Regions from separate parts of the Pseudoclavibacter sp. VKM Ac-2867 genome, predicted to be linked through region 2. Evidence: predicted binding sites of a transcription regulator. Region 2 holds the regulator's gene; the other holds the start of a gene.

Region 1 (14,207 bases), on a different contig from region 2:
GTACCTCGGGGCGAGTCTCGGCGCAGTGGCGCTCCTGCTCGCGGTGCTCGGGCGGCGCCACCGCGGTTGGATTCTCGCGCTCGTGCTCGCTGCGGCGGCGGTCGTGGGCTGCGTTGGCTTCGCCTTCATCGTCGCCTGAGTCAGCGCTCCAGCGAGAGCCGTGCCCTGCGAGGTTCGAAGTCATCCTGCGGGATGACGAACCCGAGGCCATGGGGATGACGTGGCGTTGAGCAGGTCGCCGTAACGTTGGAGCATCTCATCACCTCTCGAAAGGAGCGGACATGACCTGGTCGACACCAGATGGCCCCGTCGAGCGGATACCGGCCCCGAACGTCGGCGCGCAGCCCGTCGGCGAGCCGCGGGAGGCGCGAGGCGACATCCCCGGCTCCGGCAACGGGAATGGCTACGGGCACGACTCGGGCTACCGGCAGGATGCGGGCTACGGTCAGGGTTTCGGCTACGGCCAGGACGCCGGCTACGGCCACACCGCGCCGAGCGAGAGCTGGGGCCCCGGTAGCCATGGGGCGCAGGCGGCCCCCTCGCAGCACCTCGCCTATCCGGTGACGCCCTACGTTCAAGCGCCGTACACGGCGCCTCGCCCGGCTGCTGCCGGGACGCTGACCCTGAGCATCGTGGCCCTGTGCCTGAGCGGAGGCTCCTTCTTCGTCTCGCTCATCCCCGTCCTCCAGTTCGTCTGGTGGATGGTCGGGATCGCTGGCATCGTGTGCGGCTTCATCGCGCTGCGTCGTGAGCCGCGCGGACGGGCGCTCGCCATCACCGCTATCGTGCTCGGTTTCATCTCGGTCTTCGGACTCCTGCTCCTGCTTGTCCTCGCCCTCCTCTTCTTCGGAGGAATCGGACTGCTCGGGGGCCTCAGCTCCTACTGAACGTGGGCCTTCCTGAACCTTGTGTGACGGTTCCCAGTCAAACCCTGGGAACCTAGGACATGGGCGTGCGCCACTGAAGGCGTCGCCGCTTGCTCCACGCACGTGAACACCAGCCTCAACCGCCGCGAAAACGGCTGAACCGGAAGGAGCTCCGCAATGAGCGACAGCAACGCAACCCCAGGTGACAAGCCACGGCTCCCGGAGGATGGCAGCACACCTCCCCAGTACGAGGCGCCGGCCGCGTACACGCCACCTGCTGAGTCGGTCGACTACTCCGCCCCGGCAGCCACCGGCACCGACTACACGCCGCCCGCCGTCTCGGGCACCGACGCTTCGACCCCGGCCGCGCCGTACTCCGACTCCTCCGCCCCCGCCGCGTCGGGCAGCGGCTACACGCCGCCAGCCGCGCCCGGCTCTGGCTCTGACTACTCGGCGCCCACTGCATCCGGGACCGACTATTCGGCGCCGTCGTCGGGCAGCGGCTCCACGCCGCCCGCGGCATCTGGTTCGGTGAGCTACACGCCACCGAGCGAGCCAGCCGCGGCACCCGGCGCGGCTCCGTACGGTCAGGCTCCGCCCGCGAGCCAGGCTCCCGCTGGTGCAGCTCCGGCCTACGCCGCTCCGCAGTCGCAGGGGCAGGCGCAGGGCTATGGGGCACCGCAGGGCTACGCGACGCCCGGCTACCCGGCACAGTCCACGGCTCCCAAGCGCACGCTCAGCATCGTCGCGCTGTCCCTCGGCGGTGCGGGCATCCTGCTCACCTTCGTGACGGCGTTCCTCGGACTTCCCCTCGGTATCGCAGGCCTGGTCTGCGCCATCATGGCCAAGTCGCGGGAGCCGCAGGCCGGCCCGCTGCGCGTCTGGGGCCTCTGGGTCTCGATCGCAGCCATCGTGCTCTCGGTGATCGTGGCGATCATCGGCATCGTCGTCGCAGCCATGTTCCTCGGCGACATGTCGTCCTACGGATACTGATCACCCGCTGAAAGAACCGGCAGGAGTGCGGGTGGACGCATCCGCCCGCACTCTAAGCTTGATCAGCACCTGCAGCCTTGTCGACGACTGAGAAGGACACCATGTCTGACCCGAACGGCCCCCAGTACCCGCAGCAGCCCCACCAGAACGGCCAGCCGCAGAACGGCCAGCACCCGAATGGCCAGCACCAGAACGGCCAGCCGCCCTTCGGCGCGCAGCAGCCCGGCCAGGGCCAGTACGGCCAGGGGTCGTACGGGCCTTCTCAGCCGCAGTACGGGCAGCAGAACGACCAGCAGTACGGGCAGCAGCCTGGTGGGAACGGCCAGCAGCAGCCCGGGTATGGCCCGGCTGACGGCGGCTACGGCCAGCAGCAGCCTGGCTACTCGACTGGCTACGGCGCCCAGCAGCCGTCCGGCCAGCAGCAGGCTCCCGCGCGGCAGGGCTACGGCCAGCCGCAGCAGAACCAGTACGGGCAGCCGCAGTACGGAGCCCCGCAGCAGGATCAGTTCGGGCAGCCGCAGTACGGAGCCCCGCAGCAGGATCAGTTCGGGCAGCCGCAGTACGGAGCCCCGCAGCAGGGGCAGTACGGTCAGCAGCCCGGCCAGCAGTTCGGCGTGCAGGGATACGGCCAGCAGCCGAAGCCTCCTGCGCCGGTGCTCGGGATCATCGGCGTCGCGCTCGGCGCGCTCTCGCTGCTTCTCCTCCTGCTTCCCGGGTGGGCGTACATCGTGTCGCTGGTGTTCGGTCTCGGCGCCGTCGGGCTCGGAATCGCGGGACTTCGTGCCCCGAAGGGCCTCGGACGCACGCTTGCCGTCGTGGGGCTGGTGGCCGGTGGCCTCGCGGTCCTTCTCGCCATCGTGACGCTCGTCGTGGTGCTCGTCGTCTAGGAACGACGAGGACCGACGGTTCGGTGGCCCTCAGCTGAGCCGATCGGCGAGGATGGCGACGCGTTTGTCGCCGATCCTCGTGAGGATGAGCACCGCGGACTCGTCTCCCTTGAGCGAGAGCTTCCGCCTGAATTCCGCCGGGTCGATGTCGACCCCCCGCTTCTTGATCTCCAGCACGCCGATGCCTCGCTTCCGCAGCTCGCCCTTGAGCGACGACGCATGCAGGGGCAGCACCTCTCGGACCGAGAACGCGCTCGCGAAGGGCGTCGGCGTGAAGTGGTCAGCTGTCATCCACGCGATGCTCTCCGAGATCATCGACGCTTCGAGTGAGCGAGCGAGGTCGCCGATGAGGCGTGCACGGATGATCGCCGCGTCCGGCTCGTAGAGCACGGCGCCCAGCGCAGCGACGCCCGCATCCCGGACGTCCTCGCCGGTCGTCAGCTCGGCGGTGCCGTGCCTGCTGATCACGAGGGCCGAGCGGCGGATGCCTGCCCTCGCCGTGTCGTGCATCCACACCGTCGCCTCGACGAGGTCGCCGTTGGAGGAGACCCACTGCGTCTCCGCGTCTTCTGGGAGGTACGCGTGGTCGATTCCCGGTCCCAGCTTGATTCCCGTCGCGCGCTCGCGCCCGGCGGCGAAGACGAAGTCGAGGGATGGGCTCCAATCGGCCGGATCGAAGTGGCGTGCAGTGCTCCCGCCGCTGGTGGTCCTGCGGGCCGGATCGAACCAGAGCGCATCGAAGGCAGCGAGGTCCACCTCCTCGGCGCGGTCGTGCCTGACCCGGGCGTTGGGAAACGGGGCCAGGTTGTGGGCCGCGATCGCGGCGGTGACCTCGTCGACGTCGAATGCGGTGACCTCGAGACCGAGCGATGCGAATGCCATGGAGTCTGCGCCGATCCCGCAGCCGAGGTCTGCCACGCTCACGGCGCCGGCCTGCCTGAACCGGTTCGCGTGGTGCGCCGCGACCTGCAGTCGCGTCGCCTGCTGCAGGCCCGCGTCGGTGAAGAGCATCCGCTCGGCGAACGGGCCGAACTTGGCGGATGCGCGCCGCCGGAGCTTCGCCTGCGTGACGACGGCGGCAACGACCTCTGCGGAGCCTCCTGCCGCGCGCAGCCTCGTCACGAGGGCAAGCGCGTCTGCCGCTGACTCGACGGGGGGAGCGTCGTCGAGCAGGGTCATCGCCTCTGGTGTGAGGAGGGCCAGGAGTTCGTCGCGTTGCACCAGCACTACGCTACCGGCGTACGCCACGAGACGTCGCCGCGTTGCAGTCGTCGCCGCCTGGCCCCTACACTCTGAGTTAGCACTCTCATGGGGAGGGTGCTAATTCTGAACTTCCTATCGCTGAGAAAGAGGTCAACCGTGTCGGTGAACATTCAGCCGCTCGAGGATCGCATCGTCATCAAGCAGGTCGAAGCCGAGCAGACCACGGCTTCGGGTCTTGTGATTCCGGACACCGCCAAGGAGAAGCCCCAGGAGGGCGAAGTCGTCGCAGTCGGCCCCGGCCGCATCGATGACAACGGAAACCGCGTGCCGCTCGACCTCGTGGTCGGCGACAAGGTCATCTACTCCAAGTACGGCGGAACCGAGGTCAAGTACGGCGGCGAAGAGCTCCTTGTGCTCTCCGCTCGCGACATCCTCGCGAAGATCGTCTAGTCTCCTCACCTTCTGAAGCCGCGCCGGTTCGGGCGGTCTCATCTGCAGGAGCAGCATCGCGCATGGCGCCCACCCCTCGGGGTCGGGCGCCATTCGTGTTCCAGGGGCCCGACGTCGGGCGTACGATCTCGAGGTGACGGAATCTCCTCGGTCCGGCCTCTGGCTGGCGTTCAGCGCGTACGCGCTCTGGGGCTTCATGCCCCTCTACGTCGTGGCGACTGCTCCGACGACACCCGTGGAGCTCATCGCGTGGCGCATCATCCTGAGCGTCGTGTTCTGCCTGCTCGGCGTGCTCGTCATGCGGGCCTGGCGTCCGTTCCGGGAGCTCATCTCGAAGAAGCGGGTTGTGCTCGGCCTCGGCATCGCAGGAGTCCTGGTGTCGGCGAACTGGCTGTTCTATGTGCAGGCTGTCGCGACGGGCCACACCCTCGACGCCGCGCTCGGCTACTTCCTCAACCCGATCGTGTCCGTCGCGCTCGGCCTGGTCTTCCTCCGTGAGAAGCTCAGGCCCCTGCAGTGGGTCGCCGTTGGGCTCTCGCTCGTCGCCGTGCTCGTCATCTCGCTCGGCTACGGCCGCATCCCGTGGCTAGGCCTAGGCGTCGCCATGACCTTCGGGCTGTATGGGCTCGTGAAGAAGCGGGTGGGGGTCCAGGCGGATGCGCTCTCCGGTCTGGCGGTCGAGACGACGCTCATCATGCCGATCGGCGCGATCTGCCTGCTCTGGACGGTACTCTTCGGCGGCGGCATCACCTTCGGCTCCGTGTCGGCGGTCAACACCGGCGTCCTGCTGTTCGCGGGCGTCGTCACGAGCGTGCCCCTCCTGCTCTTCGCGGCGGCCGCGAGGAGGCTGCGCCTCATCGAGCTCGGACTCATGCAGTACATCGCGCCGATCCTGCAGTTCGTGCTCGCCGTGGCGGTCTTCTCGGAGCCCATGCCGCTCGAACGCTGGATCGGGTTCGCGATCGTCTGGGGCGCCCTCATCCTCTTCACGATCGACCTCGTGCGCACGGCTAGACTTGGCGCCAAGATTCCCTCGGTCGCGGACGAACTCGGTCCGCCGACACGAGGTTGATGAGCTGAGGGTCCCGGGAATGCGTCCAGGGTCCTCGCTGTTCCATCACCACTGAGCTGTTTCCCGATGCACGAGGATGCCGCCGAACGGCGCATCCCAGATACCTCCTGGAGCGTAATGACCGAGTCGGACCCCTTTGGCTTCACCGGATTGACCTACGACGATGTGCTGCTGCTTCCCGGGCACACCGACGTGATCCCGTCTGAGGTCGACACGACGACGCGGCTGACGCGCGGCATCACCCTGCGCGTCCCGCTCGTCTCTGCGGCGATGGACACGGTCACGGAAGCCCGCATGGCGATCGCCATGGCGCGCCAGGGCGGCATGGGCATCCTGCACCGCAACCTGTCGATCGATGACCAGGTCGAGATGGTCGATCGCGTGAAGCGCTCCGAGTCCGGCATGGTGACGAATCCGGTGACGACGACTCCCAACGCGACCGTCGCGGAGGTCGACGAGATCTGCGGGCAGTATCGCGTCTCCGGCCTGCCGGTCGTCGACGAGGAGACAGGCAAGCTCGTCGGCATCATCTCCAACCGGGACATGCGCTTCGTGCCCGAGTCGGAGAAGCGCACGACCCGCGTGCACGAGGTCATGACGGGCGAGGGTCTCGTGACCGGTCCCGTCGGGATCTCCGGCGACGACGCCTACAAGCTCCTCGGCAAGCACCGCATCGAGAAGCTGCCGCTCATCGACGACGAGGGCAAGCTCGCCGGCCTCATCACGGTGAAGGACTTCGACAAGAGCGACAAGTACCCGAACGCGACGAAGGACGACGCCGGGCGCCTGCGAGTGGGCGCGGCGATCGGCTTCTTCGGCGACGGCTGGGAGCGCGCGGAGCGCCTCGTGGCTGCCGGTGTCGACGTGCTCGTCGTCGACACGGCGAACGGCCAGTCGGCCGGCGTGCTCGACATGATCCGCCGCCTCAAGAGCGACCCGGTGATGGGCCACGTGCAGGTCGTCGGCGGCAACGTGGCGACCCGCGAGGGCGCCCAGGCGCTCGTGGATGCGGGTGCCGACGCCGTCAAGGTCGGCGTCGGTCCTGGCTCCATCTGCACGACGCGCATCGTCGCGGGAGTCGGGGTCCCTCAGATCACGGCCGTCTACGAGGCGTCGCTGGCCGCGACCCCCGCTGGCGTGCCGGTCATCGCCGACGGCGGCCTGCAGTACTCGGGCGAGATCGCGAAGGCGCTCGTCGCGGGCGCATCCGCGGTCATGGTCGGATCGCTGCTCGCTGGCACCGACGAGTCGCCAGGCGACCTCATCTTCGTCAACGGCAAGCAGTTTAAGAGCTACCGCGGCATGGGCTCGCTCGGCGCACTGCAGTCGCGCGGCGAGCGCACCTCGTACTCGAAGGACCGCTACTTCCAGGCGGACGTCCCGAGCGACGACGAGCTCATCGCCGAGGGGATCGAGGGCAAGGTCGCGTACCGCGGCTCGATCCGCCAGTCGGTGTTCCAGCTCACGGGCGGCCTGCGCCAGTCGATGTTCTACGTCGGCGCTCGCACCGTCACGGAGCTCAAGGAGAAGGGCCGCTTCGTGCGGATCACTCCGGCAGGGCTGAAGGAGTCCCACCCGCACGATGTGCAGATGGTCTCGGAAGCCCCCAACTACCGTCGCTAGAGCCCTGATCGGCGCGGCGGGTCGGGGTCTCCCCGCCGCCGCGCCGCAGCAGCGAGCACCGCGGAGGGCTAGGCTAGGCAGGTGACTGAGATCGAGATCGGCCGCGCAAAGCGAGCCCGCCGCGTGTACTCCTTCGACGATGTGGCCATCGTGCCATCGCGGCGAACCCGTGACCCGGAGGACGTGTCCATCACGTGGAAGATCGACGCATTCACGTTCGATATCCCGCTCCTCGCGGCACCCATGGACTCGGTGATGTCGCCCGAGACCGCGATCGGCTTCGGCAAGCTCGGCGGCCTCGGCGTGCTCGACCTCGAGGGGCTGTGGACTCGCTATGACGACCCGGAGCCGCTGCTCGCCCAGATCGCTGATCTGCCCGCGAAGCAGGCGACGGCCAAGCTGCAGGAGATCTACCGGGAGCCGGTCAAGGGCACGCTCATCAAGGAGCGCCTCCAGCAGATCCGCGAGGCCGGAGTGCCGGCCGCCGGCGCACTCTCCCCGCAGCGCACACAGCAGTTCATGGACGACGTGCTCGAGGCCGGCACCGACCTGTTCGTCATCCGCGGCACGACCGTCTCCGCGGAGCACGTGTCTCGCAACCAGGAGCCGCTCAACCTCAAGCAGTTCATCTACGAGCTCGACGTGCCCGTCATCGTCGGCGGTGCGGCGACCTACACGGCAGCCCTGCACCTCATGCGCACCGGTGCCGCAGGAGTGCTCGTCGGCTTCGGCGGGGGAGCCGCCTCGACCACTCGTCGGGTGCTCGGCATCCACGCACCGATGGCGACAGCCATCGCCGACGTGGCAGGCGCGCGGCGCGACTACCTCGACGAGTCAGGCGGACGCTACGTGCACGTCATCGCCGACGGGGGCATCGGCACCTCCGGCGACCTCGTCAAGGCCATCGCGTCAGGCGCGGACGCCGTCATGATCGGTGCCGCGCTCGCGCGCGCCACGGACGCTCCCGGTCGCGGCTGGCACTGGGGCGCCGAGGCGCGTCATGAGAAGCTCCCGCGCGGAAACCGCGTGCAGGTCGGCCAGGTCGCGCCCATGGCGGAGATCGTCGCGGGCCCAGCCGAGAGCGCCGACGGCATCTCGAACCTCACGGGCGCGCTCCGCCACTCGATGGCGACGACCGGCTACTCGGAGCTCAAGGAGTTCCAGCGTGCCGAGATGGTCGTTGCGCCCTACACGCCGACCGCCTGATCAGGACGACTGAGCCGCCTGACGGCTTGGCCGAAGGTTGAGCGTCCAGACTTCCCCCACAAGCAGCAACTGAGAACGAGGAGCAGGTTATGGCGAACAGCGTCTCTCGAAGCGACAAGCTCGGCCCGCAGGAACGCGCGGCGGCTATCGAGTCCCTCAAGACCAAGAACCTCGACGTGCTCGTCGTGGGTGGCGGCGTGGTCGGCGCGGGTGCGGCGCTCGACGCAGTCACGCGAGGCCTGAGCGTCGGCATGGTCGAGGCGCGGGACTTCGCGTCCGGCACGTCCAGCCGCTCGTCGAAACTCATCCACGGTGGCATCCGCTACCTCGAGCAGATGGACTTCGGGCTCGTGCGCGAGGCGCTCCTCGAGCGTGGGCTCCTGCTGCAGCGCCTCGCGCCGCACCTGGTCAAGCCCATCCGCTTCCTCTACCCGCTGAAGAACCCGCTCGAGCGGTTCTACATCGGGGCCGGGATGCTCATGTACGACCTCTTCGCGAAGACCGGTGAGGTGCGTCCCGGCGTGCCGATGCACCGCCACTACACCCGCGGCCAGGTCGCGAAGATGTCGCCTGGGCTCTCCAAGAACGCCTTCTCCGGCGGTCTCACCTACTACGACGCCGGCGTCGACGACGCGCGCTTCGTCGCCGTCCTCGCCCGCACCGCGTCGTTCTACGGCGCGCACGTCGCCCCGCGAGTGCGCGTCGAGGGCTTCCTCAAGGTCGGGCAGCGTGTCGTTGGCGCCCAGGTCGTCGACCTCGAGACCGGCGAGCGGTTCGAGATCCGCGCCAAGCAGGTCGTCAACGCGACCGGCGTGTGGACCGATGACACGAACAAGATGGTCGGCGAGCGCGCATCGTTCCGCGTCCGGGCATCCAAGGGCGTGCACCTCGTCGTCCCACGCGACCGGTTCCAGTCCGCGTCGGGACTCCTGCTGCGCACGGAGAAGAGCGTGCTCTTCGTCATCCCGAACGGCCGTCACTGGATCATCGGCACGACCGACACCGACTGGAAGCTCGACAAGGCTCACCCGGCAGCGACGGCCGCCGACATCGACTACATCCTCGAGCACGTCAACGAGGTCCTCGCGGTGAAGCTCACGCGTGCCGACGTCGAAGGTGTCTACGCCGGACTCCGTCCGCTGCTCTCGGGCGAGTCGGAGGAGACGTCGAAGCTCTCGCGCGAGCACATGGTGGCGCACTCGGTGCCGGGCCTCGTGCTCATCGCCGGCGGCAAGTACACGACCTACCGCATCATGGCGCAGGACGCCATCGACGCCGCGGCCGACGCCCTCGACGGCAAGATCCCCGCCTCCACGACGAAAGACATCCCGCTGCTCGGCGCCGTCGGCTACAAGGCCGCCTGGAATCGCCGCGGCAAGATCGCCCGCGCCTTCGGTCTCCACCGCGTGCGCATCGAGCACCTCCTCAACCGCTACGGAACCCTGACGGACGAGATCCTCGACCTCATCCGCCAGAACCCGCAGCTGGCCGAGCCGATGCCGGGCGCCGACGACTACCTGCAGGCCGAGATCACGTACGCCGCGACGCACGAGGGTGCGCTGCACCTCGATGACGTGCTCGCGCGACGCACGCGCATCTCGATCGAGGCGTGGGACCGCGGCATCTCGGCTGCGCCCGTCGCCGCGCGGCTCATGGCGGAAGCCCTCGGCTGGGACGACGAGCGCACGCAGCGTGAGATCGACACCTACGTCGAGCGGGTCGCTGCGGAGCTCGCGAGCCAGGAGCAGCCCGACGACGAGTCGGCCGACCGCATCCGCCTCGAAGCGCCGGACATTGACTCCGTGCTGGGTCACGCCGGCGACAACACGCCGTTCGGCACGGCCCCGTCGCTGCCGATGATCGAGGTCGACGAGACCGTCGACGTCGAAGCGGCAACCGTCAAGGCGGAGTCGAAGGACGCTCAGAAGTCGTAATGTCCACAGCTGTCCGCGCCAAGGCCGCGCCGCCGTCGATGGGTCGAGTGCTTGTCCGCCCCAAGTGGCTGGGTGTCCTCGCACTCGCCCTCGTCGTCGCGTCGATCTTCGCGTGGCTCGGGCGCTGGCAGCTGGAGTCCGCGTTCCTGTCGCTGGAGCACGGTCGCACCGTCGCCGAGGAGGCCTCGCAGCCTCCCGTCGGCCTCGGCGAGCTGGCTCAGCCCCAGGAGCGGGTGGCGGATGCCGCCGTCGGTCGTCAGGTGACGTTCGAGGGTGCGGTGGATGCGCGCGACTTCGATGTCGTCGCCGATCGTCTCCAGGGCGAGCTGCTCGGGTACTGGGTGATCGGGCACGTCGCCGTCACGGACGACGAAGCCGGCGCATCCACGAATGCCGATGTCGCGCCGGGTCTCGCCGTCGCGCTCGGGTGGACCGAGGACGAGGCCTCCGCTCGCGAGCTCGTCGCTGCGCTGCAGGGCTCCGGGAGAGGCGCAGAGCTTCCGCTCTCCGGCAGGCTCGAATACGGCCAGGCGCCGCAGGTGAACCGCGGCGAGGACGCGCAGGCGCTCATCGCGATGGCACCCACGCACCTCATCAATCGCTGGGTGGAACCGGCGGCCCAGAACTACGGCATCTACGTGAGCCTCGATGAGGCCTCGATGCAGGCTGTCCTGGGGGAGTCCGCGAGTGCTGCCCCGCTCGACGCGATCACGCCGCAGGCGCTCGAGGCCCCGCAGCTGAACTGGCTGAACATCTTCTATGCCATCGAGTGGGTGCTTTTCGCGGGGTTCGCGATCTTCATGTGGTGGCGCCTCGCTCGCGACGAGTTCGAGAAGGAGCGCCGTGAGGCCTCCGAAGCTCCCAGCGTGCTGGCCGAGCAGCTCAAGCGCGACCGGCTGAAGGCCATGCTGGACGAGCGAACGAAGCGCGAGGCCGTTCGCCTAGACTAGAGGCCATGCCTCACGACGCCCTCCTGACTGCCAACCCCGGTTTCCGACGGGCGCTCCGCTTCTATCAGGTGACGGCCTATGTGACCGGCATCCTCCTCCTGCTGCTGTGCGTCGAGATGTTCCTCAAGTACGTCTTCCACCTCGAGGTCGAGGCGTTCGGCCCGTTCGGGTTCATCGCGCTGGTCCAGGAGGACACGACGACGGCGCTCAACTTGAGCCTCTGGGTGCTCATCGTCCACGGCTGGTTCTACGTCGTGTACCTCATCGCGTCGTACGTGCTGTGGCAGCAGATGCGCTGGCCCATCGTGTGGCTGATCGCCATGGCGGCCGGCGGCATCGTCCCGTTCCTGTCGTTCATCACGGAGTGGTTCATGTCGCGCCGAGCGAAGCGTGACCTCGTGCTCCGCGAAGAGCAGCGACTTGCCGAGGCAGGCGAAGACGAGAAGCTCCGGGCGTTCGAGGCGAGCCTGAGCGAGACGGAACGCGAACAACTCGACGCCGACGTGCAGCAGTCGCTCGCCGAGCACCAGCGCCGCACCAAGTAGCACTCCCACACCACCGCAGCCGCACCGAGTTCTCTCCGCACCACCCGAAAGGTGTCCATGGCAACCACCGACCCGCAGGCCACAGATCAGCGCCCAGTGCTCGTCGTCGATTTCGGCGCGCAGTACGCGCAGCTCATCGCGCGGCGCGTCCGCGAGGCGAGCGTCTACTCGGAGATCGTGCCGCACACGATCTCGGCAGAGGAAGTCGCCGAGAAGAACCCCGTCGGCATCATCCTCTCCGGCGGCCCCTCCAGCGTGTACGCGGAAGAGGCGCCCTCCCTTGACTCCGGCATCCTCCAGCTCGGCGTTCCGACGCTGGGCATCTGCTACGGATTCCAGGTCATGGCGACGCAGCTCGGCGGCGAGGTCGCGAAGACGGGTCGACGCGAGTACGGCTCGACGGCGGTCAAGCTCGAAGCCGGTGCGTCGACGCTCCTCGACGGCCAGCCGGGCGACCAGACGGTCTGGATGAGCCACGGTGACTCGGTGGCGCGTGCGCCCGAGGGTTTCACGGTGCTCGCGACGACCGAGGACACGCCTGTCGCGGCGTTCCAGAACACCGAGCGCGGCCTGTACGGCGTGCAGTGGCACCCCGAGGTGCTGCACTCCGAGCACGGCCAGGCGCTCATCGAAGGATTCCTGCACCGTGCAGCTGGCATCCCGAGCGACTGGACGCCCGCCTCGGTCATCGACGAGCAGGTCGCGCGCATCCGCGAGCAGGTCGGCGACGCCAAGGTCATCTGCGGCCTCTCCGGCGGTGTCGACTCGGCAGTCGCAGCCGCCCTCGTGTACAAGGCCGTCGGCAGCCAGCTGACGTGCGTCTTCGTCGACCATGGCCTCCTCCGTCAGGACGAGCGCCGTCAGGTCGAGGAGGACTTCGTCGACGCGATCGGCGTGCGCCTCGTGACCGTGGATGCGCGAGAGCAGTTCCTTACGGCGCTCGCGGGCATCACCGACCCTGAGGCGAAGCGCAAGGCCATCGGACGCGAGTTCATCCGCAGCTTCGAGCAGGCAGAGGTCGACCTCATCAAGGAGGCCCAGGAATCGGGGGAGCGCATCCGCTTCCTCGTCCAGGGAACCCTGTACCCCGACGTGGTCGAGTCGGGTGGCGGCACCGGAACTGCGAACATCAAGAGCCACCACAACGTCGGCGGTCTCCCCGAGGACATGCAGTTCGAGCTCGTCGAGCCCCTGCGCACGCTGTTCAAGGACGAGGTGCGTGCGGTGGGCCGCGAGCTGGGTGTTCCCGAGCCGATCGTCGCGCGTCAGCCGTTCCCCGGCCCCGGCCTCGGCATCAGGATCATCGGCGAGGTCACCCAGGAGCGGCTCGACTTGCTCCGAGAAGCGGACGCTATCGTGCGTCAGGAGCTGACGGCGGCGGGCCTCGACACCGAGATCTGGCAGTGCCCGGTCGTCTTGCTCGCAGATGTCCGGTCGGTGGGCGTCCAGGGTGACGGGCGCACCTACGGCCACCCGATCGTGCTGCGTCCCGTGTCCAGCGAAGACGCCATGACGGCCGACTGGACCCGCCTGCCGTACGACCTGCTGGCGCGCATCTCGAACCGCATCACGAATGAGGTCGACGACGTGAACCGAGTTGTGCTCGACGTGACGTCGAAGCCGCCGGGAACCATCGAGTGGGAGTAGCGCTCGGCGAGAGTTGAGGCGAACGGGGATGCACCATGTGCATCCCCGTTCGTGCATTTTGTGCCATCTGCGGAGAAATCCGCGCACTTTCGTGGCGGCCGCTGCGGGGCCACTGGCGGCGGCCACTCGAGGGCGATACGTGGGGTGAAAAGGGTCCGGGGAATTGTGCCCGGGCATAAATGCCTGGTAGTAGAGGTCAAAAACGGAGTAGACGAACGGTTTTCGGTTTTCCGGCAGACAGTTCCGGACTTTTCAATCCGAAATTTGCAGCTCCATGACGGCAAAAAACTGGCCCCCACAGCGAAAGACGTTGCTGGCCAAGGTCGTTGGGTAGTGGCATGGTTGGGGTAATTCACGACTGGCAAGTTCCCCCTCAGTTCAGAGAGTTCGCGACATGGCGCCACGATTTTCCACCGATCCGCACCCCCAGGTACCCGCAGAGACGGGCGTGCTCCCGTCCCTGCCACGAGAGGAGCTGCCTTCTGATCACCTCGTCGACCACGCACTCCTCCAGGACGCCGCGAATCAGCTCGCCGAGGTGAATCCCGATCACGGGGTCTCCGTCGAGTATCAGGGCCAGTGGGTCTCCGTCATGCCAGGGGAGCACATCGAGATCGGCCGCGACGCCGACATCCGGCTCGACGCCAACCCGTTCCTGCACCGCAAACTCCTCCGCATCGTCGCGAAGGACGGACTCTGGTTCGTGGCGAACATCGGCACCAGGATGACACTCAGCATCGTCGACGGCTCAGGGCGGGTTCAGGCCAGGCTCCTCCCAGGCGCGCGGATCCCGATCGTCTTCGAGCGCACGAGCATCCACTTCTCGGCAGG
Region 2 (14,207 bases):
TCGTCAGGAACATCTTCATCTGCTCCGGCGTCGTGTTCTGCGCCTCGTCGAGCACCACGAAGGCGTCGTTGAGCGTGCGCCCGCGCATGTAGGCGAGCGGCGCCACCTCGATCGTCCCGCTCGCCATGAGCTTGACCACGACCTCCGGGTCGAGCATCTCGTTGAGCGCGTCGAAGAGGGGCCGCAGGTAGGGGTCGATCTTGTCGTTGAGGGTCCCTGGTAGGTAGCCGAGGCGCTCGCCAGCTTCGACGGCCGGGCGAGTCAGGATGATCCGCGTGACCTCCTTGCGCTGCAGTGCCTGCACGGCCTTCGCCATCGCGAGGTAGGTCTTGCCCGTTCCGGCGGGGCCGATGCCGAAGACGATCGTGTTGTCGTCGATCGCGTCCACGTACTGCTTCTGGCCGAGCGTCTTCGGACGGATGACCTTGCCACGCGACTGCACGATTGCCTGGCCGAGCACGTCCGTGGGCGTCTCCTCGCCACGGTCGATGAGCCGCTGGGAGCGCTCGACCTGGGCTGGCTCGAGGTCGACGCCGCTGCGCGCCATCGCAGTGATCTCGCGCAGGAGCGCCTCGGCCGCGACGACGTCGTCTCGCTCGCCGCTGAAGGTGATCTCGTTGCCGCGCGCGAGCACGCGCACGCGAGGGTGCTCGCGCTCCACGGATTTGAGCAGCCGGTCGCCGGGCCCGAGGAGCCGGACCATGGCGACGCCTTCGACCGTGGTGGTCTGCTCGACGAAATCTGTCCAGGTACCGGGCTCCCCGGGACCGTGGGACGGTGAACTGTCTTGACTAGGCAAGGGATCCTTCCGAGAGTCCTCCACCGAGGACGTGTGCGTGAACGTGGAAGACGGTCTGGCCTGCTGCCGCCCCCGAGTTGAAGATGAGCCGGAATTCGCTGTCGGTGTGCTGATCGGCGAGTCCCTGGGCCACCGCGATGACCTCGGCGAGCAGCTCCGGGTCGCCAGCCGCGAGCTGGGCGACGTTCGCGTACTCCTGGGTCTTGGGCACCACGAGGAGATGCACGGGCGCCTTCGGGCTGATGTCCTTGAAGGCGATGACCCGCTCGGACTCGAACACGATGTCGGCTGGGATCTCGCGGTTGATAATGCGCGTGAAGATGGACGGCTCTGAACTCGACATGAGACCAGCCTACGACTCGGCACTCGCGCGGGACCGAGAGTCCCACGTACCGCTCAGCGCCAGGATCGCCGCGATCGCGGCGGGAGCCGCGCTCGAGGTTCGGAGAACCCCCGCGCCGAGGTGCACGCGCCTGGCACCGGCCGCCTCGAAGGCCTCGAATTCACTCTGGTCGATGCCGCCCTCTGGCCCGACGACGAGCGTCAGTCCGGAAGCGCCTGCCGGGACCTGCTCGATGAGGGCCTGGCGCAGCGAGGTGTCGCCGAGCGGGTCGAGGACCAGCATCGGCGCGTGACCGGCGAGCGATGCGACCTCACCCGTCGAGTGCAGCGGAGCCACATCCGGGACCCACGCGGCGAGGCTCTGCTTGCTGGCTTCCCTGGCGATGGATGACCACCGCTCGCGGCCCTTCTCGGCCTTCTGGTCCCAGCGGCTCACGCTGCGCTTCGCCTGCCACGGCACGAACGCCGCCGCTCCGAGCTCCGTCGCGACCTGCACGGCGAGGTCGTCTCGGCCGCCCTTCGCCAGCGCCTGGACAACCGTGACGCGCGGAGCCGACTGCGCCACTCGTCTCGCGGCGACGACTGTGACGAGTGCGCGGTCGCGCTCAGTCAGAGCGAGCTCGCCGTCGACGATGAGGCCGCGCCCGTCGCCGAGGTGCACACGTTCGCCCACGCGCATCCGCGCGACCGCCATGTGCTTGGCCTCCGCGCCGCGCACCTCGACGACGTCACCGACGCGCAGCGCCTCGTCGAGATCCTCGACGAGGTAGAGCCACGCCACGTCAGCGACCGAATCGGTCGCGAAGCTTCGAGAACATCCCCTGCTTCTCCCGCGCGAGGCGAGGGGCCTCGTGGCGATGACGGGCAGCGAACTCCTCGATCAGCTTGCGTGACTTGCCGTCGAGCTTCGCCGGAGTCACGACCTGTACGGCGATGTCGAGATCGCCGCGATGCGTCGAGCGGAGCCGCGTGATGCCCCGACCTCGAACGGTCAGCACCTCGCCCGACTGCACGCCCGCGGGGATCTGCAGGTCGACGTCGCCGTCGAGCGCACCGACCGTGGTCGAGGTGCCCAGGATGGCGTCGGCCATCGATACCTCCACGACGCACTGGAGGTCATCGCCGTCTCGCGAGAAGACCTCGTGCGGGCGCACGCGGATCTCGAGGTAGAGGTCACCGTTCGCTCCCCCGGCGGGCCCGGCCTCGCCCCGACCGGGAAGGTGGATGCGCAGCCCGGAGTCCACTCCGGACGGGATGTCGACCGGGATGCTCACGTTCGATCGAACACGCCCCTGGCCGTGGCACGTGTCGCACGGGTGCTCGATGACCGTGCCGTAGCCGCGGCACTGCGCGCACGGCTGGTTCGTGACGACCATGCCGAGGATCGAGCGCACCTGTCGCTGCACGGACCCGGCCCCACCGCATGCCGAGCACGTCGTGGGCGAGGTGCCGGGCGCACAGCAGGTGCCCTGGCAGTTCTCGCAGGCGATCGCCGTCGTGACCTCGAGGTCCCGGTGCGTGCCGAACATGACCTCGTCGAGGTCGAGTTCGACGCGCACGAGGGCGTCCTGGCCGCGTTCCGCACGCGAGCGAGGCCCGCGGGAGCCCTGCTGGCCGAAGAAGGTCTCGAAGATGTCGCCGAAGCCACCGAAGGACTGCCCATCTGGGCCGCCCTGGTCGTACTGCCGGCGCCGCTCGGGGTCGATGAGCGTGTCATAGGCGTGCGTGACGGACTTGAAGCGCTCCGCGGCATCTTCGGACGGGTTGACGTCCGGGTGCAGCTGGCGTGCCAGCTTGCGGTAGGCCTTCTTGATCTCGTCCTGGGACGCCTCACGGCTCACGCCGAGCACGTCGTAGTGGTCTGCCAAGAGTGGCGACTCCTTCTTTGCATCTGTGTGTGTCACGCCTGCGTTGTCAGGCGCCGGGTGCATCCGCCGAGTGATCTGGCGGTGTCGGTCAGTCGTCCGAGTGCTGCTCGTCGAGCACCCGTGACAGGTAACTCGCAACCACTCGAACGGCCTGGATATTCCTCGGGTAGTCCATTCTCGTCGGCCCGACGACGCCGAGACGCGCGTCGCTGCCAGAGCTGCGGTAGCCGCTCGTCAAGATAGCCGTCTCGCCGAGGCCCAGGTCGACATTCTCCTGGCCGATGCTGACCGAGTAGGCCTCGGGGCTGGAGTGGAGCTCGTCGAGCAGCCGCAGGAGGACCACCTGCTCCTCGATGGCCTCGAGGACGGGCAGGATGCTCGACGGGAAGTCGCGTTCGGTCCGAGCGAGGTTCGCGGTGCCCGCCATGACGAGGCGCTCCTGACGGTGCGCCAGGACGAGCTCAAGCAGGTTGGCGACGACGGGAGCGAAGAGCTCCGCGTCTCGCTCCCCCATGATGCCGCTGACATCCCTGAGCTCCGCTGAAGCGCGCGCGACCGTCTTCCCGACGAGGCGGCCGGCCAGCCGATCGCGGAGCACGTGCAGCTGCTCGACGCTCACTTCGGCGCGCAGATGTCCAATGCGCTGCTCGACGCGGCCCGAGTCGGTGATGAGGACGGTGAGGACGCGCATGCTCGACAGCAGGACGAACTCGACATGCTGGATGGCGGCGTTCGCGAGCGAGGGGTACTGCGCGATCGCGACGGAGTTGGTGAGCTGCGCCAGCAGTCGCACCGAACGTCCGAGCACCTCGTCGACGTCTTCGCTGCCCTCGATGAAGGTCTCGATCGCCCGACGCTGCGCTCCGGAGAGCGGCCTGAACTCGGCGAGCCGGTCGACGAACAGTCGGTAGCCCTTGTCAGTCGGGATGCGCCCGGAGGACGTGTGCGGGGCCACGATGAGCTCGGCGTCTTCGAGCTGCGCCATGTCGTTGCGGATGGTCGCCGCGGAGACGCCGAAATCATGACGGTCTGCGATCGACTTGGAGCCCACCGGCTCACGACTCGTGACGTAGTCGGTGACGATGACGCGGAGCACCTGCATGCTTCTGTCTGAAACCACGATGCTCCTCCCTCGACGAGCTGCTGCGAGCCGGACTGGCACTCTGAACCTGAGACTGCCAATCCTACCGCTTTCCGCTCGTGCCACCAGCAGGATGCCAGGCCCTCGCAGGGCGCGCGCAGTAGCGTGAGCGAAACCGACGAGAGGAACCCCGTGTCAGATCAGAACGCACCGACCCCGCCGCCAGGACACCAGGATCTGCCTCAACAGCCGCCGTACGACCAGCCGGGACCCTACGGGCAGCAGCCACCGTACGGGCAGCAGGCTCCCAACGGTCAGCAGGTCCCGTACGGACAGCAGGCTCCCTACGGGCACCCACAGGGCGTGCAGTACCAGCAGTCTGGCCCGCAGAATGAGACAGAACCGCCGCTGACACGAGACGGCGACCGCCTCGTCGGGACCTTCGATCACCTGCTCAACATCGTCGCCCCGGCTGTCGGGCCGCTCATTCTCTGGCTTGTCACACGGCGGAGGGGACCTCTTGCCGACAGCGAGGGCCGCGAGGCGCTCAACTTCGGCATCACAGCTGCGATCGTGTACGTCGGCATCGGCGTCATCTCGCTGCTGTCGCTGATCGGCGGTCCGCTGGCGCTGATCGTTCCGCTCCTCTACCCGCTGCTCTGGGTTGCCGTCGTCGTCTACGCCATTCTCGGCGCGGTCCAGGCGAACAAGGGACTCCCCTACCGGTACCCGGTCACCTTCCGGTTCGTGAGCTGAGCCGGCTCAGGCGGCGATTCGGCGGACGATCGCGTCTGCCATGAGCCGCCCGCGGAGCGTCGGGACGAGCCGGCCCTTCAACGCGGCCCTCCCGTCGACGAGCGACTCGGCGATGAGCTCGGCGACGACACTGGAGTCATCCAGCTCGGAGATCGCGAGGCCCTCCCGCAGACGTGAGCCGAGCATGATCCGCTCGAAGCGCTTCGTCTCCTCGTCAAGCACTTCTCGCCCCATGGCCGGCGTGATGCCCTCGGCCAGCCTCGATGCGTAGGCGCTCGGATGCTTGGCGTTCCACCAGCGCACGCCGCCCACGTGGCTGTGCGCGCCGGGGCCGAAGCCCCACCAGTCCGCGTCTCGCCAGTAGGAGAGGTTGTGGCGAGAAGCGTGCTTGCCGTCGAGCGACCAGTTGCTGACCTCGTACCACTCGAACCCGGCCGCTGACAGTCGCTCCTCTGCGAGCTCGTACATGTCGGCCTGCAGGTCGTCGTCAACGGCGGGCACCTCCCCGCGGCGGATCTGCCTGGCCAGCTTCGTGCCCTCCTCGATGATGAGCGCATACGCGCTCACATGCAGCGGCTCCTGCGCCAGCGCCATGTCGAGCGATCGGCGCCAGTCGTCGATGGACTCGCCGGGAGTGCCGTAGATCAGGTCGAGGCTCGGCTCGAGCCCGACTCGCTTCGCCGCGGCGACCACGATCGGGATGCGCGCCGGATCGTGAGTGCGCTCGAGAACGCTGAGGACGTGCGGGACCGCGGACTGCATCCCGAAGCTGACTCGGGTCACTCCCGCAGCCCGTAGCTCGGCGAGCTCACGCTCGCCAACCGAGTCGGGGTTCGCCTCGACGGTGACCTCCGCGTCGGAAGCGAGGCCCCAGCGACTGCGCACTCCCTCGAGCATCCCTGCAAGGTCGCTGACGGGCAGGAGGGTCGGTGTTCCGCCCCCGAAGAAGACGGTGGATACCTCGCGAGGGGCACCGCTCAGCACCCGCTCGGCGATGACCATCTCCTTCTCGACCTCGCCGGCATAGCTGGAGCGCGAGACCCCACCCAGCTCCTCCGCCGTGTAGGTGTTGAAGTCGCAGTAGCCGCACCGCACGCGGCAGAAGGGCACGTGGATGTAGACGCCGAAGTCTCGCGACTCGGCGCCGACCAGGGCCTGCGCGGGGAGCTCTCCGCTCGGCGGCACCGGCTCACCGAGCGGCAGGGCGCTAGGCACCAAGATGGCCGTTCGGCTGGGCCCGGCTCGGGGCGAGGTTCTCGTGATGCACCCGCACAGCCTAGGCGCAATCAGGCGCGCGATCAGCCGAGCACGGCCTCGCGTTGCGCTCGCGCCCAACTGACACGACTACCTTCGAGGTCATGAGCACTCAGGCGACCTCCCCAAAGCACGTTCTCATCTCCGGCGCATCCGGAATGATCGGCCACCGTCTCATCGAGGAACTGCACGCGCACGGCCACCGCGTCACGCGGCTCGTCAGGCGCGACCCGAAGGACGCCAGCGAGTTCCGGTGGAACCCCGCCCAGAGAACCCTGGACGCGCGGGTCCTCGACGGCGTGGATGCGGTTGTGAACCTCTCCGGGTCTCCGCTCAGCAAGCTGCCGTGGACCTACAACGTGAAGAAGGAGATCCTTCGCTCTCGCGTCAACGCGACGCTCACGATCACCGGTGCGATGGCGGCCTCGTCCACACCCCCGGCGCTGCTCATCAACGGTTCGGCGTCGGGCGCGTACGGCGACCGTCCAGGGCAGGTGCTCGACGAGGACTCGGCGCTGCCCGAGACCGACGAGTTCCTTCCTCGTGTCGTCGACCGCTGGGAGCGGGCCGCGCAGACGGCCCCGGAAGGCTCCAGGGTCGTCCTCGCGCGCACCGGTCTCGTCCTGGGGCGCGGCGGAGTCCTGACCGTCCTGAAGACCCTGGCAAGCGTCGGGTTGCTCTCGCAGCTGGGCGACGGCACACAGCACTGGCCGTGGGTGAGCCTGCGCGACGAAGTGCGCGCGCTCCGCTTCCTGCTCGAGTCCGACGACGCGCAGGGGCCATACAACCTGGTCGGGCCCGCGCCCGCGACCGCCGACGAGATCCAACAGCAGCTTGCCGACGAGCTCGGGCGACCTTACAAGCTCAAGGCGCCGTCGACGCTCATCGACCTCACCCTCCAGAAGGCGGGCCGTGAGCTGTTCCTCGCCGACCAGCAGATCCGTCCGAAGCGCCTGCTCGACGCGGGCTTCACCTTCAAGGACCGCACCGCAGGTCAGGCGGTCGAGCTGGCTCTCAAGTCGCCGGAGTTCGAGCCAGAGCCCGGCGCCGGGGTCTGACCCGTCGAGTCGGGTCGCTCACGCCCCGGCGCGAGCGGCCTTCTCGAGGCGGATGCCCTCGCGCAGAGAAGCCCGGGCTCGCTTTCGGTCCCCCGAGGCCGAGTACGCCAGACCGAGGCGCATCCACGTCCTCCAGTCTTCCGGGGCGGCCTCGACCTCAGATTTCCACCTCGGGAAGTCCTCGTCGGCCGCTTCGCGGACGACGCGTCCGCTCGGTCGCTTGGGCAGGTCGTCCTCGGGCAGCTCTCCGGCGTCGGCCATGCGTCCGAGCAGTCGTTCCGTCTGCAGCCCGAAGAGCAGCTCGCGGGCGACGAAGACAACCGCGAGGACCGGGAACACGATGAGTGCGGCACCCATCACCTTGGCGACGATATCGCCCGCGAACAGGGAGACCGCCATGCCCGAGACGAAGACGATGTAGAGCAGGAGGAGCAGGGTCACGGCGGCGACGCCGAGCTTCGTGGCGAGATTGCTCTTCACGAGCGACCCGACAGTCCCGCGAGGCCGAGCACGCCGTCGAGCCCGACTGTCGTGCCCCGCGTCTCGACGGCATGCGTGATGGCGAGCCTGATGCCCTGCACATAGGCCTCCTGCGAGATCGTCTCGTGGCGAATCGTCAGCACCTCACCCTCTCCCCCGAAGATCACCTGCTGATCTGCCACGACTCCGCGCAGCCGCAGACTGTGGACGGGCACGCCCGAGACGAGCAGTCCCCGAGCGTCCTGCTCGCTGTTCGGAGCGGCAAGCGGCCGTTCCCTCGAGGCCGCGATGCGCTCCGCGGTCCGCACGGCGGTCCCTGACGGCGAATCCACCTTCTTGTCGTGGTGCGCTTCGACGATCTCGATCGATTCGAAGAAGCGCCCTGCGACGCTCGCAAGCGCGGTGCCGAGCACCGAGCCCAGGGAGAAGTTCGGGACGAAGACGACGGCACGTTCCGGAGGCACGAGGTCAGAGATGCGAGCGATCCGCTGCTCATCCCAACCGCTCGTCCCGACGACGACGTCGATGCCATGCTCCAGAGCGAAGGGGACAGCCGTCTCCGACGCCTCGAGCCGCGAGACGTCGACGAGGACATCGGCGCCGAGCATCTCATCGAGCGAAGAGGCACTCGTCAGCCCCGAATGGAGGCGGAGCCCCTCGGTCGTCTCGAGGATCCGTGCGATCAGTGTTCCCATGCGGCCGGAAGCGCCCAGAACGGCGACCTTTGTTTCCATGTCCACAAGCGTACGGCCATCGCCAGGCCGAGCAGACGACGCAGGGGGCTGCCGGCGGCGGGCCCGTCAACCTCAGACGGCGATCGAGGTACTGACTCCCGTTCGGAGTTCCGGCGTCAGGTGCGACAGGTCGTTGAAGAGCAGCAGCTCAGCCGGCTTCCTGGTCCGCACCCGGATCACCGTGAGGCCGGTGTTCACGGAGTTGAGCCCGAGCCAGCGCCAGTCGGGGGCGTCGAGGACCCGACGCACGAATTCGCCGATCACGAAGTTGTGGGTCACGAGCAGGGTGTGGCGGTCGTCGCGGCTCTTGCTGAAGAACGTGTCGTACGCGTCGTTCATCTGTGCCATGCCGGCGTCGACGACCTCGTCAGCGATGCCACCGAAGAAGCTGTCGTACGTCGACGGCGCGCCGTCCTGCCCCGTGGGGATGCAGTCGAAGAGCAGCGTGGACTCGAGCGCGGCAGGACCGCTCGTGTACTGGTCGATCACCGCACTCGTCTCGACAGCGCGATCCAGCGGTGACGTGTAGGACTCGCTGAGCGGGACGCTCGCGAGCCTGCGCCCGATCAGATGAGCCTGAGCCCGACCCCGCTCCGACAGCGGGCCGTCGGTGATTCCGTGCTCGGCATTCTCCTGCTCGCCATGCCTGACGAGGTAGAGGTAGTGCGACATCAGCGGCGCTCCAGTTCGGTCCTTGCTTCCGAGGAGAGCTTACCGACCGCAGACGCGACGAGCTCCCCACTGAACATGTCGGCGGCGACTGACTGCACCTCGTCGAGCGACACGGCTTCGACCCGCGACAGCGCTGCCTCGAGGTCGTAGAAGCGACCTGTGTGGATCTCCGCGCGCCCGAGGCGAGACATGCGTGTGTCCGCGTCCTCGATCGCAAGAGCCGAGCCGCCGGCACTCGCGCTCTTCGCGTCGGCCAGCTCCGTCGCGGTGACCCCGTCCTGGACGAGCTTCTCCGCCTCCTGGCGCAGCACCCTGACCGTCTCCAGCACGTTGTCGGGAGCGCATCCCGCGTACATGCCCGTCACCCCCACGTCGGAGTGGCTGCCACCGAACGAGTACACGGAGTAGGCGAGACCGCGCTTCTCGCGGATCTCCTGGAAGAGTCGGGACGACATGCCACCACCGAAGATCCGATGCATGAGGCCGAACGCCTCCCTGCGCGGGTCCAGCTGCGTGATTCCCTGTCCGCCGATGACCAGTGCCAGCTGCTCCAGCGGGCGCTCGATGGCCGAGAGCGGTCCTGTAGGCACTGCGGATCCTGGCTCCAGTGTCGTGGCCCTTCTGGAGACGGGGACGGCGCGTGCGTCGAGGTCCCATCCCCCGGCTCGGAGGTTGCGCTCGAGCTGCTCACGGACGACGTCATGGTTGACGGCCCCCGCGATGGTCACGACGAGCTCCTCCGGGCGGTAGTGCTGGCGGTACGAGCTCCACACGGCATCGCGGTCAGCGGCCCTGATCGAGGCCGGTGTGCCGCCGATGGGCCTCGCGAGCGGATGTGCGCCGAGCAGTGTCTCGTAGAACCGCTCCCAGACCACGTCGTTCGGGTCGTCGTCCGCCATCGCGAGCTCCTCGATGATGACGCCGCGCTCGATCTCGAACTCGGCGGCGTCGATCACGCTCGAGGTGATCATGTCACTCAGGACCTCGACGGCCATCGGGAGGTCGGCATCGCGGACCTTCGCGTGGTACAGCGTGTGCTCCTTCGCGGTCTGCGCGTTCACCTCTCCACCGACGCGCTCGAAGGCCGCTGACACCTCGAAGGCGGACCGTGTCGGTGTCCCCTTGAAGAGCAGATGCTCCAGGAAGTGCGTGGAACCGTACTCGTGCGGGCGCTCGTCGCGGGAGCCGACCGGCACCCACAGGCCGATGCTGGTGCTCGCCGCGCCGACGACTTCCTCGGTCAGGAGGCGCACCCCGCTCGGCAGCACCGAACGGCGGAAGTAACCGCCGTTCGACACTCGTGCTTCGATCTCGGGAAGGTCAAGTGGCAGTTCAATGGCATCGCGCATAACCAGTCAAGCCTAGAGCGTGTTGGCCGTCCCGGCGGCAGCCGCGAGACAACTCCCAGCGGCTCGAGACCTCACGAGACGCCGAAGGGCCCCGCGCACGGATGCGCGGGGCCCTTCAGAGCAGAGGCGAGCTGAGCTACTCAGCGCCCGCCTCGAGAGCGACGCCCTCTTCAGCAGCTGCTTCTTCGAGCACAGGTGCGAGCGACAGCTTGCCGCGGTCGTCGACCTTCGTGATCTCGACGAGGATCTTCTGGCCGACACCGAGCACGTCTTCGACGTTCTCGACGCGCTTGCCACCGGCGAGCTTGCGCACCTCAGAGATGTGCAGCAGGCCGTCCTTGCCCGGGAGCAGGGAGACGAAGGCACCGAAGGAGGCGATCTTGACGACCGTTCCCAGGTACTGCTCGCCGACCTCAGGGTTCGTCGGGTTCGCGATGGCGTTGACCGCTGCACGAGCGGCCTCAGCGGACGGACCATCGACAGCGCCAATGTATACGGTGCCGTCATCCTCGATCGAGATGTCGGCTCCGGTGTCGTCCTGGATCTGGTTGATGACCTTGCCCTTTGGCCCGATCACCTCGCCGATCTTGTCGATCGGAACGCGGACCGAGATGATGCGCGGTGCCGTAGCAGCGAGCTCATCCGGCGTGTCGATGACGGCGTTGATGGCCTTGTCGAGGATCTGGATGCGAGCATCGCGAGCCTGCGTCAGGGCGCCGTCGAGGACCGACGTCGGAATTCCGTCGAGCTTCGTGTCGAGCTGGATGGCCGTGACGAACTCCGCGGTACCGGCGACCTTGAAGTCCATGTCTCCGAGCGCGTCTTCTGCGCCGAGGATGTCGGTGAGCGCCGCGTAGCGCGTCTCGCCGTCGACCTCGTCGGACACGAGACCCATGGCGATGCCCGCGACGGGTGCGCGCAGCGGCACACCGGCGTTGAGCAGCGACAGAGTGGAGGCGCAGACCGAGCCCATCGACGTGGACCCGTTGGAGCTGAGCGCTTCCGAGACCTGACGGATCGCGTAGGGGAACTCCTCGCGGCTCGGGAGCACCGGAACGATGGCGCGCTCGGCGAGGAAGCCGTGCCCGATCTCGCGACGCTTCGGCGAACCGACGCGTCCGGTCTCACCCGTCGAGTACGGCGGGAAGTTGTAGTGGTGCAGGTAGCGCTTCGACGTGATCGGCGAGAGCGAGTCGATCTGCTGCTCGAGCTTGAGCATGTTCAGCGTGGTGACGCCGAGGATCTGCGTCTCGCCGCGCTGGAAGATCGCCGATCCGTGCACGCGTGGCACGACGTCGACCTCTGCATCGAGCTGACGGATGTCGGCCACGCCGCGACCGTCCATGCGCTTGCCCTCACGGAGGATGCGTCCGCGGACGACGTCCTTCGTGACGGTCTTGTAGGCGGCCGACACCTGACCGGCGACGGAGGCGTCGAGCTCTCCGCTTTCGATCTTGGCGGCGATCTGCTCCTTGACGCTGGCCTTCAGCGCGTCGTCGGCGTCCTGGCGCTCGATCTTGCCAGCGATCTGGTAGACGTCGACGAGTCCGTCGTGCGCGATGGCGGTGACCGCGTCGAGGGCTTCCTCCGTGTAGGGCAGGAAGACCGGGTACTCGACGACGGGCTTCGCGGCCTGGTCGGCGAGCTCCTGCTGTGCCTTCACGAGCTGCGTGAGGAACGGCTTGGAAGCCTCGAGGCCCTGTGCGACGACAGCCTCGTCGGGCTTCTGCGCGCCAGCCTGGATGAGGCCCCACGCGTGCTCGGTGGCTTCAGCCTCGACCATCATGATGGCGATGTCTTCGGTGCCGTCGGCCTTCGTGACGAGGCGGCCAGCGACCGTCAGGTCGAAGACGGCGTCGGCGAGCTGCTCGAACTTGGGGAACGCGACCCACTGGCCGTCGATGAGCGCGAGGCGGACACCGGCGATGGGGCCGGAGAACGGCACACCGCTGAGCTGTGAGGACAGCGAAGCGGCGTTGATCGCGAGAGCGTCGTAGAACTCGCCAGGAGCGATCGAGAGCACCGTCACGACGACCTGGACCTCGTTGCGGAGACCCTTGACGAACGAGGGGCGCAGCGGCCGGTCGATGAGGCGGCAGACCAGGATGGCCTCCGTCGACGGACGGCCTTCACGACGGAAGAACGATCCGGGGATCTTGCCGGCGGCGTAGCTGCGCTCTTCGACGTCGATCGTGAGCGGGAAGAAGTCGAAGTTCTCCTTCGGGTTCTTCGAGATGCTCGTTGCCGACAGCAGCATCGTCTCGTCGTCGAGGTAGGCGACGGCAGAGCCCTGCGCCTGCTGGGCGAGACGCCCTGCTTCGAAGCGGATCTTGCGCTGGCCGTGCTTGCCGTTGTCGAGAACGACTTCAGAGAACTTGATTTCGGGACCTTCCAAGAGGTCTCCTCCTTATGCGTGTTTGCACGCGAAGGGCAAGCGCGACCGGGTCTTCCCGGGCTGATCGTCAGTAGAAGACCACTGTCGCATGAGCGCCTCTAGCGCCGCGACAGGAACCCACCACCGAGGACCAGCTACTCGCCGCCCCGCGTATCTTGAGTGATTGCGCTGCTGACTCTACCAGCGGAGGGCGACGAGCAGCTGGAACCCGCACGGCGATTGCCGCACGGGCGCCGCTACTTCTTGCGAGACGCGCGAGGGAGCTCCTTCAGGAGAGGGAACTCGCCGGTCGGCTTCTCCCCCTCGTCATAGAGCTTGCTGGGCGACCCGACGATCTTCTTGTCGGCAGTGTGGGCGATGCTCTCGTCCTTCGAGGGGTAGTCGAACTGGGAGAGGACGTAGCGCATGGCCTCGAGCCTCGCCCGCTTCTTGTCGTTCGACTTGACGACCGTCCACGGCGATTCGGCGGTGTCCGTGTAGAAGAACATCGCCTCCTTGGCTTCGCTGTACTCGTCCCACTTGTCGAGGGATGCGAGGTCGGTTGGGCTCAGCTTCCACTGGCGCACCGGGTCGTCGCGACGAGCAGCGAAGCGCGCAAGCTGCTCCGCCCGGCCCACCGAGAACCAGAACTTGATGATCGTCGTGCCGGAGTTGACGAGCATCCGCTCGAACTCAGGAGCGGAACGTGTGAACTCGAGGTACTCGGTCGGGGTGCAGTACCCCATGACGCGCTCGACGCCCGCGCGGTTGTACCAAGAGCGATCGAGGAGGACCATCTCGCCCCCAGAAGGCAGATGCTCGACGTACCGCTGGAAGTACCACTGCGTCTGCTCCTTCTCCGTCGGCTTCTCGAGCGCGACCGTACGCGCACCGCGGGGGTTCAAGTGCTCCATGAAGCGCTTGATCGCACCGCCCTTGCCTGCCGCGTCCCGGCCCTCGAAGATGATGACGACCTTCTGCCCCGTCTCCTTGATCCAGGTCTGGAGCTTCAGGAGCTCGATCTGCAGCGCGCGCTTCTGCTTCTCGTACTCCTTGCGCGGCAGCTTGGCGTCGTAGGGGTAGCCGTGGCGCCAGGCCTCGCCCAGAGGATCCTCGTCACGCAGCTCGGCGAGCTCATCGACCTCTGGGGTCATGTCCGGGATGCCCGCACGGTTGAGCCGGTACTCGGCCTGAACGCTGGCCCTCTGCTTCCGAGCGCGACTCGTCGAGGTCGAGTCCGATGCGTTGGCCTCGAGGAGGGCGTCATTGCCCGATTCTGAGGCCTTCGCCTGGCTCTTGGCATCGGCGTGCGTCTTTGCTGGAGTTCGAGGTGCTGCCATGTCGCACAGCCTAGCGCCGAGGCCGCGACGCCTCACCGCAGGGCGCTGACCATGCACCGCCGAACGCGAAAAGAGCCCCTGCCGATGGCAGGGGCTCTTC

The links. Region 2 encodes HrcA, which represses chaperone genes, less so after heat shock. Its sites were predicted from a motif close to TTNGCACTCGNNNNNNNCGAGTGCNAA; they were not measured.
Region 1: groES (co-chaperone GroES) is a predicted target of HrcA. The motif match lies at 4,044-4,070, and genes of this name have one in related genera.

Annotation. Positions count from the first base shown of each region.
Region 1 covers NZ_JADKSL010000001.1:539,715-553,921, forward strand. The annotation lists gene ITJ67_RS02430 (hypothetical protein) at 1-139, shown strand, start outside; gene ITJ67_RS02435 (DUF4190 domain-containing protein) at 282-887, shown strand; gene ITJ67_RS02440 (hypothetical protein) at 1,044-1,859, shown strand; gene ITJ67_RS02445 (hypothetical protein) at 1,961-2,746, shown strand; gene ITJ67_RS02450 (THUMP-like domain-containing protein) at 2,777-3,967, opposite strand; gene groES (co-chaperone GroES) at 4,106-4,399, shown strand; gene rarD (EamA family transporter RarD) at 4,533-5,471, shown strand; gene guaB (IMP dehydrogenase) at 5,589-7,094, shown strand; gene ITJ67_RS02470 (GuaB3 family IMP dehydrogenase-related protein) at 7,176-8,300, shown strand; gene ITJ67_RS02475 (glycerol-3-phosphate dehydrogenase/oxidase) at 8,390-10,234, shown strand; gene ITJ67_RS02480 (SURF1 family protein) at 10,234-11,184, shown strand; gene ITJ67_RS02485 (DUF3817 domain-containing protein) at 11,190-11,729, shown strand; gene guaA (glutamine-hydrolyzing GMP synthase) at 11,787-13,376, shown strand; gene ITJ67_RS02495 (hypothetical protein) at 13,771-14,207, shown strand, end outside.
Region 2 covers NZ_JADKSL010000003.1:94,255-108,461, reverse strand. The annotation lists gene ITJ67_RS04865 (PhoH family protein) at 1-703, opposite strand, end outside; gene ITJ67_RS04860 (histidine triad nucleotide-binding protein) at 792-1,142, opposite strand; gene ITJ67_RS04855 (16S rRNA (uracil(1498)-N(3))-methyltransferase) at 1,152-1,922, opposite strand; gene dnaJ (molecular chaperone DnaJ) at 1,924-3,009, opposite strand; gene hrcA (heat-inducible transcriptional repressor HrcA) at 3,098-4,129, opposite strand; gene ITJ67_RS20195 (DUF4870 domain-containing protein) at 4,283-4,846, shown strand; gene hemW (radical SAM family heme chaperone HemW) at 4,853-6,061, opposite strand; gene ITJ67_RS04830 (TIGR01777 family oxidoreductase) at 6,205-7,158, shown strand; gene ITJ67_RS04825 (hypothetical protein) at 7,177-7,638, opposite strand; gene dapB (4-hydroxy-tetrahydrodipicolinate reductase) at 7,635-8,372, opposite strand; gene ITJ67_RS04815 (histidine phosphatase family protein) at 8,445-9,044, opposite strand; gene ITJ67_RS04810 (M16 family metallopeptidase) at 9,044-10,393, opposite strand; gene ITJ67_RS04805 (polyribonucleotide nucleotidyltransferase) at 10,530-12,788, opposite strand; gene ppk2 (polyphosphate kinase 2) at 13,025-14,107, opposite strand.